4 linked regions of the Agarilytica rhodophyticola genome follow. The protein of the gene in region 1 interacts with the protein of each later gene in a pairwise test. Links are inferred from orthologs where the notes say so. Each region holds a gene or a part of one and is shown on either strand. Other genes may lie near its edges.

Region 1 (3,348 bases):
CAAATATCTACAGGTGCTGCAGCATAGGCATTTTGGGTAAATACACCGGCAACTTCACAACCTTCATCCAGAACAACTAAAGCCAAATCCTTACGTGACGAGTATTTAATTCCGGCCTCACCAACTCCAAGCTTCACTCCTTTAATAGGATAAAACTCGGGCCAAACACTGTTACCAACGGCCATAAAAATCCATCCTCTTGCGCTCTAAATCAAGATAATTTGCCGTGACAAGCTTTAAATTTCTTTCCAGAACCACATGGGCAAGGGTCGTTACGCCCTACTTTTTTACCTGAACGTACATAGGGACGTTCAGTGTCTACCACTTCCTGCGGTTGCTCTTCACTTGGCGTTAGCTGAGACACCTGCTCATGTTCCATTTTTAACTTTTGTTGTTCAGCTTCTTCATGACGTCTTCGATCCATTTCTTCCACTTCCTGCTCAGACATAGGCTCAACACGGAAGAGAATACGAGTGACATCATGCTTTAAATTATCCAACAGCTTTTGAAACAGCTCGAAAGATTCTCGTTTGTATTCCTGCTTAGGATTACGCTGAGCATAAGCACGCAGACCAATACCTTGACGTAAGTAATCCATATTCTGCAAATGTTCCTTCCACAATGTATCCAGCACTTGCAACATAATCTGCTTTTCAAGGGTGCGGATAATGTCACCAAAACGCTCAGCTTTCTGGAGGTAGACGGCGTCTACAGCCTCGACAATTTTCTTACGTAGGGGCTCTTCAAACAAATTATCGTCTTCATCAAGCCATTTTTGGATCGTCAATTTAATACCGAAATCGTCTTCTAGGGCACGCTCCAAACCTTCAATATTCCATTGCTCTTCAATACTCTGAGGCGGCACAAAACCAGAAATTACATTGTTGACCACATCATCTCGAATACCGGCGATGGCGTTTTCAATATCATCAGATTCTAACAACTCATTACGCTGGGTATAGATAACTCGGCGCTGATCATTCGCCACATCATCGTATTCCAATACTTGCTTACGATAGTCAAAATTGCGGGCTTCAACTTTTCTCTGCGCTTTTTCAATGGCGTTGGTTACCATACGGTGTTCGATGGCCTCCCCTTTTTCCATCCCCAAAGCTTGCATGAAATTGCGCACTCTTTCTGAGGCAAAGATACGCATTAGATTATCTTCCAGAGATAGATAAAAACGCGATAAACCTGGATCACCTTGTCTACCAGCACGGCCACGCAGCTGATTATCGATACGGCGCGATTCATGACGCTCGGTGCCGATAATATGTAAGCCACCTGCTGCAAGAACGGTCTCATGACGTTTCTTCCAATCTTCCTTAATGCTGGCAACCTGAGCATCAGAGGGCTCTTTTAACTGTGCGATTTCTGCTTCCCAGTTTCCTCCCAAGACAATATCAGTTCCACGACCAGCCATGTTGGTGGCAATAGTTACCGCACCAGGTATTCCGGCCTGGGCAATAATATAGGCTTCTCTTTCGTGTTGTTTGGCGTTTAATACTTCGTGTTGTATACCAGCAGATTTTAAACGTCGAGACATAGCTTCTGACGTTTCAACAGAGGCCGTTCCCACCAAAACAGGCGCATTTTTGCTACGAAACTCCTTGATATCGGCAATGATAGCGTCGTATTTTTCATCAATACTTAGGTAGACAAGGTCATTTAAATCTTGCCGGGCAATCGTTTTATTGGGTGGAATAACAACCACTTCAAGGTTGTAAATCTGCTTGAATTCATAGGCTTCGGTATCCGCTGTACCAGTCATACCGGCTAATTTTTCATAGATACGGAAGTAATTCTGGAAAGTTGTGGAAGCAAGTGTTTGGCTTTCTGCCTGAATTTCCACCCCTTCCTTCGCTTCGATCGCCTGATGCAGCCCTTCAGATAAACGACGGCCAGGCATAGTACGACCTGTATGTTCGTCAATTAATACAACCTGACCATTTTGGATGATGTATTCGACGTCGTTGTTAAACAGCTTATGTGCTTTCAATGCCGAATGGACGTGGTGCAAAAGGCTTAAGTTACCGGCGTTATATAAGCTATCATTCTCTTCCAGTAAATTATTTTTCGATAACCACTCTTCGACTAACTGATGGCCGATCTCGGTCAGCTCTATCTGGCGTAATTTCTCGTCGATGGTGAAGTGGCCTGTAATCTCGATCGGCTCTTCGACGCCTTCCGGTTGTTGAGGCTGTTCTACCAAAGAAGGAATTAACTTGTTCATCGTGCGGTATAACTCAGAACTATCTTCCGCCGCACCAGAAATAATTAAAGGAGTTCTAGCCTCGTCAATAAGGATTGAGTCTACTTCGTCCACCACAGCAAAACTGTGGGAACGCTGCATGCGATCCTCTTTACGCAAAGCCATATTGTCGCGCAAATAATCAAAACCAAATTCATTGTTGGTGCCATAGGTAATGTCCGCATCGTAAGCAGCGCGCTTGTCTTCTGGGTGTTGCATCGAAACAATAACACCTACCTTCAGATCCAGCGCCTCATATAAAGGCTTCATCCAGTTAGCATCCCGCGCGGCAAGATAGTCGTTAACGGTAACGATATGGACACCATTTCCCGGAATAGCATTGAGATATGCCGCCAGGGTAGACATCAAAGTTTTACCTTCACCGGTACGCATTTCTGCAATACGGCCTTCGTGTAAGGTCATGCCTCCCATAAGCTGTACGTCAAAGTGACGCATTCCCATAAAGCGCTTACTCGCCTCTCTGACAGCAGCAAAAGCGTCCGGGAGAATCTGATCTAGAGTTTCCCCTTTATTGAAACGCTCTCTAAACTCTGCCGTTTTTGCTTTCAGGGCATCTGCGTCTAGTGCTTCATAGGTCGCTTCTAATTCATTAATTTTCTTAACGACCTTGCCCATGCGTTTTATTTCACGATCGTTTTTTGACCCAAAAACAGCTCTAAAAGTTTTTGCTAACATATGACGTCCAAATAACGTGGTTTGAGTATTACCACTATATGGTTACTAAATATTGTTTTTCGAGGGGGTGGGAATTATATAGGAGGATTCAGCGACTTGCGCGATGAATATATGTGGACGGATCGACAGCTCGGCCATGTTTATAGACTTCGAAGTGGACGTGAGGACCAGTTGAGCGACCACTTGACCCCATAAGGGCAATTACTTGGCCTTTTTTAATAATATCGCCAACTTTTACTAAGTTTTCTTTACAATGGGCATAACGTGTAGTGAAACCGTTGCCGTGATTCACTTCTACCATCTGGCCATAACCATAACGTTCACCCGACCAGGTCACGACACCCGCTGCAACAGATACAATATCAGAGCCTTGCTTACCGGCAAAATCCACTCCGGCATGC
Region 2 (2,747 bases), 230 kb from region 1 along the record:
ATGCACCGATTTAACTTTGTTCCAGTACGGATTATTTCCTGGATTAGCCGTGCTAATCTCCAGTTTATCGGCTATCGCCACATAAGTATATTCCAAGTCCTCTGGATCCAACTTGTATGTTTCCTCGAACAAATCGTCTGCACGAACGGGAAATTTTATTCCATTAAATGTGCCTAGATTATCTTGAACTTCGTTCTATAACTTCCCGAATAATCTTCGTATCAATTTCTCTGTAATTGAAAGATCTTGCGAAGCCACATATATCGGGCAGCCCTCTCTCTTCTGCTATATTGGTCATTCTTCGATTATCTATAATCGTGTAAATGATTCCAAAGGCAATCAACGCACCGATAATGTATAGGAATTCCATTCGTTTTCGTAGTGCCCGCCCCCTAAGCGGAGACAATCCTCAAGCCCCTCAGGTTTAGCACCACAGTATATAGACTGAACAATCATGGACTTAGTTGGAACTTCAGAAAAACTGAACTCAAAGCCATGCCCTTGCCAAGCACCACCTATTTGTCTTGCTTGGGAAATTTTGCGGCCTTCAGAAATCTCAAATGGCCGATATTTACAGACTACATACCCATCTTGATTTGTAATCTCAGGCAGTTCATTTAAGAGATGAACACCAAGGTATTCTCCACCCACTTCACCTTGCAAAGAGAAAATACCTTTATCCGTTTTTAAATAGACAACATTGAATTCAGGATCAACAACATTCACTCTAATTGAAATGATAGTTGACCCTTCCACATCTGGAAGCATTGCACATGCTTCCTTGATGTCTTTTTGGTAGTCGTACGTCATGGCTACTTGAAACTTAACAGTTTATTCAATAGCCTCGTTCCACTTATCATCCTTCTGCTGATTACAATCAGATCTAACTGGATTCGGGTCTCTTTTTTTAATGAAAACAGTTAGTTAGGTAATAATCACCTGTCTAACTATATCTTGATCGAGAGAAGGGACCGCAAAGATCATTTTAAGATATGTATCGAACCGCGCTAACGTTTCTGGCAAACCCTTATCAACTCTGGGCTTGCGGCGGGTATCAAGAGAAGCGAGCGGTCGTAAAAATGGCCTTTCCTGAACGGCTTGTATGGGATCGCTTAGGCATGTATCGAAACACACAACGATCTGTTCCGTTTAACGTTGTTCTGTTTAGGATTTTAGAAGATTTTTCTAAAAATAAAGAAATGGTGCCCAAGGCCGGACTTGAACCGGCACGGCTTACGCCACTACCCCCTCAAGATAGCGTGTCTACCAATTCCACCACTTGGGCATAAAGAGTTGCAAATTGTTTACTGTTCTGGAACTTCGGGAATATCTTCTTGTGAATTCTCGTTTGTTTCAGTTTCAACTTGCGGAATATCGTCATCTACTGGAATAGACGTATCTTCAACAGCGGGAACATCGTCTACTGTTGTTTCGATTACAGCAGGCAGATCATCGCCAATGGATGCTTTTTGCTTTGCAATAACAGCTAAGCTAAAACTGGTAACAAAGAACACAAATGCCAAAATTGCAGTCATTTTGGAAAAGAAGTTTCCTGAACCAGAAGCACCAAATAAAGTTTGCGATGCACCACTACCAAATGAAGCACCCATATCCGCACCCTTGCCTTGTTGCAAAAGGATTAAGCCTATAATCGCCAAGGCTGTAAGGATATGCACTAATATAATTAGGTTTTCCATTGTTTTCTCTCTAGATCACTCTGCAGCTTTACAAATATCTACAAAGTCATCGACTTTTAATGAAGCGCCGCCAACAAGTGCGCCGTCTATATCTTTTTGCTTAAAAAGTGCTTCAGCAGAATCAGGCTTGACACTTCCACCGTATAAAATCTTAATTTGGTCGCCTTCAGGCCCCAATACTTCTCTTATATAAGAATGAACATCTTGTGCTATTTGTGGCGTTGCCGACTTACCCGTTCCTATCGCCCAAATAGGCTCATAAGCAATAATGCCTTTTGCCACCACGTCTAAACCGCAATGTTCTACAACTTTCAACAACTGACGGCCAACAACGTCAAAGGTTTTGTCAGCTTCTCTGTCTTCTAGACTTTCACCAACACAAAGCACCGGCACAATTCCACTTTCAACCGCAACCTTGAATTTCTTAGCCACTAGCTCAGAGCTTTCGGCATGATATTCTCGACGCTCGGAGTGTCCCACAATTGCGAACTTACAACCACAGTCTGCCAACATGCTAGCGGAGACTTCTCCTGTGTAAGCGCCATTTTTCTCGACACTAATATCCTGTGCGCCCCAAGCAATATTTGTTTGCTCTAAGATATCCGAAGCCAAAGACAAATAAGGATAAGGAGGGCAAACTGCAACTTCTGCGTTATGCACTCCCGCCCACTTGTCAGCCAATGAACGCAGGTGGTCGCCCGTAAAAGCGCTATCACCATTCATTTTCCAATTGCCGATGACTATCGGTCGCCTCATCTCAAATTACCTTATGTAGTAGCCAGTTATTCGCCAATATTGCGCAACTGGGATTTAGATGAACACCCCTCTAGAGCGGGCGCAAATCTTATAGGAGAATGCTGCTAGATACAACATCCTACGAAAACATTTTTAAACAAGGTTAAGCAACGGCCTTTCCAACCACTTCAGCAAGTTCTTTTGCGAGCCTAGAAACGAGATCGTGATGCTGGCCCTCTACCATAACACGAATGACAGGCTCAGTTCCTGAAGGCCTTAACAATACACGTCCTTTTCCTTCCATTTGACTTTCAG
Region 3 (2,747 bases), 1.2 Mb from region 1 along the record:
CAACATATTTGGGAGGAATAACTCTCTTAACTTCCGTTTTACCTTCCCAGCTAACAGTCAACGCTAAAAAAATACCAGCGTGAATCACTAGACTTACTGTTGCAGGAATAACGAACTTAGTTAAAAATTCCATAGTACACCACTTAACGTGGAGGGTCTGTCACGAGACCCACGCTTGGTGCACCTGCATTTTGCAACTCAGTCATCAAGCTTACAACGACGCCATAGGGTACCTTTGTATCCCCCCACACAAGAACAGTAGTTTCAGGCTTTTGCCGTAAAACTTTGCTCACCGTATTAGCAATATCTTTAAGCGGCTTTGCATCTTCTTGCTTATCGCCAAGATTAATATAGTAAGTGCCGTCAGTTTTTACCGAAACAATTATTGGCTCTTCGTCTTTTTTGTCGACCGGTGCAGAGGGCGCTTGGGGCAGATCAACCTTGACCCCCTGCATTAAGAGGGGGGCTGTGACCATAAAGATGACCAACAGAACGAGCATAACGTCAATATAAGGAACGACGTTAATTTCAGCCATTGGTTTACGTTTTTTACCAGCCATAATTACTTCGCGTGTACTTGCCTATGTAAAATTGACGAGAATTCTTCAGCAAAAGTTTCGTAGTTACCCGTTAAAAATTCTGCTTTGGCTGCAAAACGGTTGTACGCAAGTACTGCGGGTATTGCTGCAAACAAACCCATGGCCGTTGCTACTAGAGCCTCTGATATACCCGGTGCAACTGTCGCCAATGTTGCCTGGGTTTGATTAGCGAGTCCACGGAAAGAATTCATAATCCCCCAGACAGTTCCAAACAAGCCTATGTAGGGGCTTACAGATGCCACACTCGCCAAGAAAGGTAGGTTACTTTCAAGCTTTTCCTGTTCTCGCGACAAAGCCACACGCATCGCTCTTTGTGTGCCTTCCATAATCGCATCAGGCTCTGTGCCGCTCTGTTGACGCAGACTGGAAAACTCTTTAAACCCAGAGCGAAAAATATTTTCTATTCCCTCGATACTATTCTTGCCAGACTTGGCATTACCTTGTCGATATAGCTGAGTTAAATCAACACCGGACCAAAAAGTATTTTCAAACGCTCGTAAATGACGATGGGCATTACGCTGATAAATTGCTTTTTGCACAATCATTAACCAGGAAATCATGGATGCAAGAACCAAAACCATCATTACTAGTTGGACAAGTAAGCTCGCATTCGATATCAAATGGATAATCGACAGTGGCTCATCGTTCATGAAATAAATCCCCTTCCTGTATGCTTTGTTACGACAAAGGTATGTATTTTACACATGACATTTCTTTGTTTAACTGAGTAGTTCAACTAATCGTTTAGGAAATGCACAGGCACGCATTGTATCGCGATTTACACATGCGACCTTAATTTCAGCTTCAGTTAAGCAAAATCCGTCACAAAATATTTTTTGTTCAAACACCATATAAGTGCGAGCAAGCTTTATAATTTTTGCTGTGACAGCAAGATTATCATCAAGTTTAGCTGGTTTTCTATAATCGACTTTCGCCGATACTACCACCATTAATTTTCCATCGTCTAATACAGCAGGTTTTGGAAAACCCTTATTACGTAAAAGTTCTGTGCGAGCTCGCTCCATAAACTTTAGGTAATTCACATAAAAAACTATACCGCCTGCGTCTGTGTCTTCGATATAGACACGTATTGGAAAAAAAAATTCGTTGTCCAAAGTCATGGAGTCCTGCACTTATATCCCAGGTAGTGAATCTTGTTTCACCGTATTAGGTGCGTGCAAACCGAAGTGCTGATAAGCAAGCTGCGTTGCCATTCTTCCTCTTGGCGTTCGCATCATAAACCCCTGTTGTATCAAATAGGGTTCAAGCACATCTTCGATTGTATCACGCTCTTCACTAATCGCAGCAGCTAGACTGTCAACCCCGACTGGCCCGCCAGCAAATTTTTCTATCATGGTCAGCAATAAACGGCGATCCATATGATCAAAACCGTTTTCATCAACATTAAGCATATTCAGTGCGAGATCGGCTATTTCCGCGATCACCTTGCCGTCTGATTTAACTTCTGCGTAATCGCGAACACGACGCAAAAGACGATTGGCTATACGAGGAGTTCCGCGGGCACGCTTAGCAATTTCTGCAGCGCCACTTTCGTCAATTTCTACTCCAATCAGGTTGGCCGCACGAACAATAATTTTGGTGAGATCTTGCTTATTGTAAAATTCGAGTCGCTGCACAATACCAAAGCGGTCTCTGAGAGGCGAGGTTAGTAAACCCGCTCTTGTTGTCGCCCCTACCAGTGTAAACGGGGGTAAATCTAATTTAATCGAGCGCGCAGCAGGCCCTTCTCCAATCATGATATCTAACTGAAAATCTTCCATTGCCGGATACAAGACTTCTTCTACAACGGGGCTTAGGCGATGGATTTCGTCAATAAATAGTACATCTCCTGCATCTAAGTTCGTCATCAAAGCGGCCAAATCCCCAGCTTTTTCAAGAACGGGGCCAGAGGTAGTTTTTAAATCTACCTCCATTTCAGTGGCAATAATATTTGCCAGGGTAGTTTTACCGAGCCCAGGCGGTCCAAAAACTAAGGTATGGTCGAGGGCTTCGTTACGCTTTTTGGCCGCACCGATAAATATTTCCATTTGCTCTCGAACAGCTGGCTGGCCGATATAGTCTTGTAAGCGTTTAGGCCTGACTGCACGGTCGAGATGTTCTTCTTTTGGTTGAGCACTTGGCCCAATA
Region 4 (2,848 bases), 1.5 Mb from region 1 along the record:
GCTGCTTGCGATAATCTTCCAAACTAAGTTGATAAATTTGGCTTGCCCCTACTTCTGAAGCACGTTGCAAGGCTTCATTAGCCATGCCAATAAGCGTACCTGCATCTATGTCATCCACAAGAACCGAGCTAACACCAGTGGATACTGTGATTTTGATGCGTTTACCATCCAACTTGGCCTTTAATGACTCTATGGTATGGCAAATACGATTTGCCATATCCACGGCACTTTCAGCATAGGACATGGGCATCGATACGATATAGCGCGCAATACCTACGCGGGAAATACTGTCTTCTTTACGAAAAGCATCTTCCAGGACTTTTGCCACCCGCTTAACCACTTTCTCAGTACCCTCTCTGCCAATACGAACAAATAGGTCTTTATAGTTATCCACCTCTAAAGAGATAAGGGTAAGGTTAGACTCATGACGAGCAGCAAAGGAAATTTCCTTCTCTAGCTGCATTTTCAAGCCTCTTCCGTTGAGTAAGCCGGTGAGGTTATCAATGGTCGCATTCTGCTTCAAAGAGCGATTTTGTTCGTGCAGCTTGGCGTAGGAACGAGCACGGGCTTTAATATCAGTACCATTAAAAGGCTTAGTGACAAAGTCAGTGGCTCCCAATGAGAACGCTTTTTGTTTAGCCGACTCAGGATTACCGGCGCCAGTAGCAACAATAATAGGCAATTCGCGCAGATTTTCATCGGTATGAGAGCGCACCGCTTCAAGCAATTCAAAGCCGTCCATTTCTGGCATTGCCAGATCGGTAAACACTACATCGATATCTGGGTCGCGCTCCAAGATAGCCAAGCCATCTGCCCCATCGACACCTAAAACTACATCAAAGTCTTCATCAAACATGCGAGTTGCTGCGACTCTTACTACTCGCGAGTCGTCAATCACTAAGACTTTTATTTTGTTTGATTCTCCAGCATACATTGTATCTAACGCCATATTCCGCCATGTTTATAGGGAGTTAGCTGCAATATATGGTATTGAAGAGAGCACCAATGAAGAGTGAAACAAAGGCAATACCCGAGTAACCGCAGCTAAACGATTGGACCTCTGTCGACAGGCCCTAACTGAGAAGTTTACATCTTAGTTGACTAAACACTAGCAAATATACGCGCCAATAGGGCGCGGTTTAACACAAAAGGTAGCCATAAGCCGATAAAAGGTGGAGAGCCGCCCTAAAATATCTATAAAAGGCCAAAAATTAGCTTTTTATAGATATTTCGGACTAAATAAAGAGGATATAGAAGCTCTAGCGCCTGCTACACGTGCCTAGTGAACACCGTCGGTATCCGCAGGAGCACCTTCAGCTTCGGCCTTGGCTTTAGCTTCCATCATGGCTTTGGCAAACACTGCATCAAAATTAATAGGGGGTAACATAAGAGGAGGGAAACCACCACGTGTCGCCATATTATCGATAGCTTCGCGAGCATAAGGAAACAAAATAGAGGGACATGTTGATGACAAGGTATGCTGCAGTTGTGCTTCATCTAAGCCTGCAACTTGAAACAGGCCTGCCTGATGAACTTCCGCTAAAAACGCGACATTATCTTCTTGTTTAACGGTTATTGTTAAATGCAAAACAACTTCAAAATGATTTTCTGCCACCTTACTTACGAGTGTATGCAAATCTTGCGATACCGCTGGCTTAGCCTGGCTGCGGGCCGTGATAGCCATCGGTGATTCAAACGACATATCTTTGATATAAATTCGTTGTAAAGCAAATTGCCCTTTCACAGGCTCCGCGGCTTGTTCTTCTGGTTTAGCTTGAGTTTCTTCAGTCATACAATATCTGCCTAAGCAAGGTGGTTTTAAGTATTGCCGTTAAGTGGGGGTAAATAGACCAGATTTCAACGCTAATCAGATGCCAATATTTGATCTAACTGGCCGGAGGCCTCCAGTTGCATAAGCTCCATACAACCACCGATGTGCTGCTCGTTTATCCAGATTTGAGGCACAGTTCTCTGTCCACTCATACGCATTACTTCACTGCGCAACTCGATGTTGTTATCTACAGGGATTTCCTCAAAAGCAAGGTTTTTCTTGCTGAGCAGCGCTTTCGCACGCACGCAGTAGCCGCAGTACTGTGTAGTATAAATACGAATAGAATTCATTAGGGTATATTCCTTAGCTCTTTATCACTGGCAGATTCTGGGCTTGCCATTCCGACATACCACCTTGCAAACGGTTGACATTAAATCCGTTCTCTTTCAATAAACGGCCTGAAGCGCCTGCGTGCTGCCCCATTTTATCGACAACAATAATGGTTTTCTCTTTGTGCTTGTTCAATTCGCCCAGGCGATCCCCCAGTTTCAAATGGGGAATATTAAGCGCATTCACGATATGCCCAGTTTTAAACTCTTTTGTCTCTCGCACATCTACAACCACAGCATTGCCCTGATTAACCAATGTGGTCAACTGGTGGAAGCTGAGCGAATCGCCACCGCGCTTACCCTCAACAACAATTAATCCGCTTACTAAAACAGCAAGGATTGTAACTAACAACCATTGCTCGGACATAAATACAATGAAATCCACGTAACAAAAACCTTCTGCAAATAAAAGAGGCAGGAGTATACACGAATGAGCTTTTTTTGGTCATAAGAGCCACTCTAAATAGACGCAAATTTGCAGGATGTTGGGTTCTCTAACTAAACTGAATTATCAGGGTCTGCTCAGTGTGGTTTTTACACCCATACGGAGTGGACATAGGGTTTCGCAGAAAGTCGCTCGAAAATGGCAATATATGTATACATAAATCAAAGGGAATTTACTAGAAGATCGTCCAAACTAGAACATGACGCAAGGTGGTGGTGTTCTTGAGGCTCAATTTTGGCAAAT

Evidence for each region.
Region 2: the proteins of secA (region 1) and secG interact in binary tests that used the Escherichia coli proteins (3 or more experiments, as listed by UniProt). The link is inferred for Agarilytica rhodophyticola from one-to-one orthologs.
Region 3: the proteins of secA (region 1) and BVC89_RS04345 interact in binary tests that used the Escherichia coli proteins (3 or more experiments, as listed by UniProt). The link is inferred for Agarilytica rhodophyticola from one-to-one orthologs.
Region 4: the proteins of secA (region 1) and secB interact in binary tests that used the Escherichia coli proteins (3 or more experiments, as listed by UniProt). The link is inferred for Agarilytica rhodophyticola from one-to-one orthologs.

What each region holds. Positions count from the first base shown.
Region 1 is NZ_CP020038.1:2,263,839-2,267,186, reverse strand. Bases 12-3,322 are described here. They hold secA (preprotein translocase subunit SecA), read right to left. Parts: upstream 2,948-3,322; coding sequence 212-2,947; downstream 12-211. Other genes in these bases: BVC89_RS09585 (M23 family metallopeptidase), read right to left, coding at 3,036-3,322; argJ (bifunctional glutamate N-acetyltransferase/amino-acid acetyltransferase ArgJ), read right to left, coding at 12-185. Also shown: more of argJ, read right to left, coding at 1-11; more of BVC89_RS09585, read right to left, coding at 3,323-3,348. UniProt on the Escherichia coli protein: Required for protein export, interacts with the SecYEG preprotein conducting channel.
Region 2 is NZ_CP020038.1:2,030,856-2,033,602, reverse strand. What follows is about bases 2-2,711. They hold secG (preprotein translocase subunit SecG), read right to left. Parts: upstream 1,698-2,711; coding sequence 1,305-1,697; downstream 2-1,304. Other genes in these bases: glmM (phosphoglucosamine mutase), read right to left, coding at 2,596-2,711; tpiA (triose-phosphate isomerase), read right to left, coding at 1,713-2,453; BVC89_RS08625 (hypothetical protein), read right to left, coding at 340-768; BVC89_RS08630 (hypothetical protein), read right to left, coding at 2-111. Outside these bases: more of BVC89_RS08630, read right to left, coding at 1-1; more of glmM, read right to left, coding at 2,712-2,747. UniProt on the Escherichia coli protein: Subunit of the protein translocation channel SecYEG. Overexpression of some hybrid proteins has been thought to jam the protein secretion apparatus resulting in cell death; while this may be true it also results in FtsH-mediated degradation of SecY.
Region 3 is NZ_CP020038.1:1,020,347-1,023,093, reverse strand. What follows is about bases 20-2,729. They hold BVC89_RS04345 (YbgC/FadM family acyl-CoA thioesterase), read right to left. Parts: upstream 1,721-2,729; coding sequence 1,319-1,720; downstream 20-1,318. Other genes in these bases: ruvB (Holliday junction branch migration DNA helicase RuvB), read right to left, coding at 1,733-2,729; tolQ (protein TolQ), read right to left, coding at 563-1,249; tolR (protein TolR), read right to left, coding at 144-560; tolA (cell envelope integrity protein TolA), read right to left, coding at 20-133. Also shown: more of tolA, read right to left, coding at 1-19; more of ruvB, read right to left, coding at 2,730-2,747.
Region 4 is NZ_CP020038.1:762,557-765,404, reverse strand. Bases 37-2,847 are described here. They hold secB (protein-export chaperone SecB), read right to left. Parts: upstream 1,793-2,847; coding sequence 1,280-1,792; downstream 37-1,279. Other genes in these bases: BVC89_RS03275 (rhodanese-like domain-containing protein), read right to left, coding at 2,135-2,536; grxC (glutaredoxin 3), read right to left, coding at 1,864-2,121; BVC89_RS03290 (GGDEF domain-containing response regulator), read right to left, coding at 37-949. Outside these bases: more of BVC89_RS03290, read right to left, coding at 1-36. UniProt on the Escherichia coli protein: One of the proteins required for the normal export of some preproteins out of the cell cytoplasm. It is a molecular chaperone that binds to a subset of precursor proteins, maintaining them in a translocation-competent state.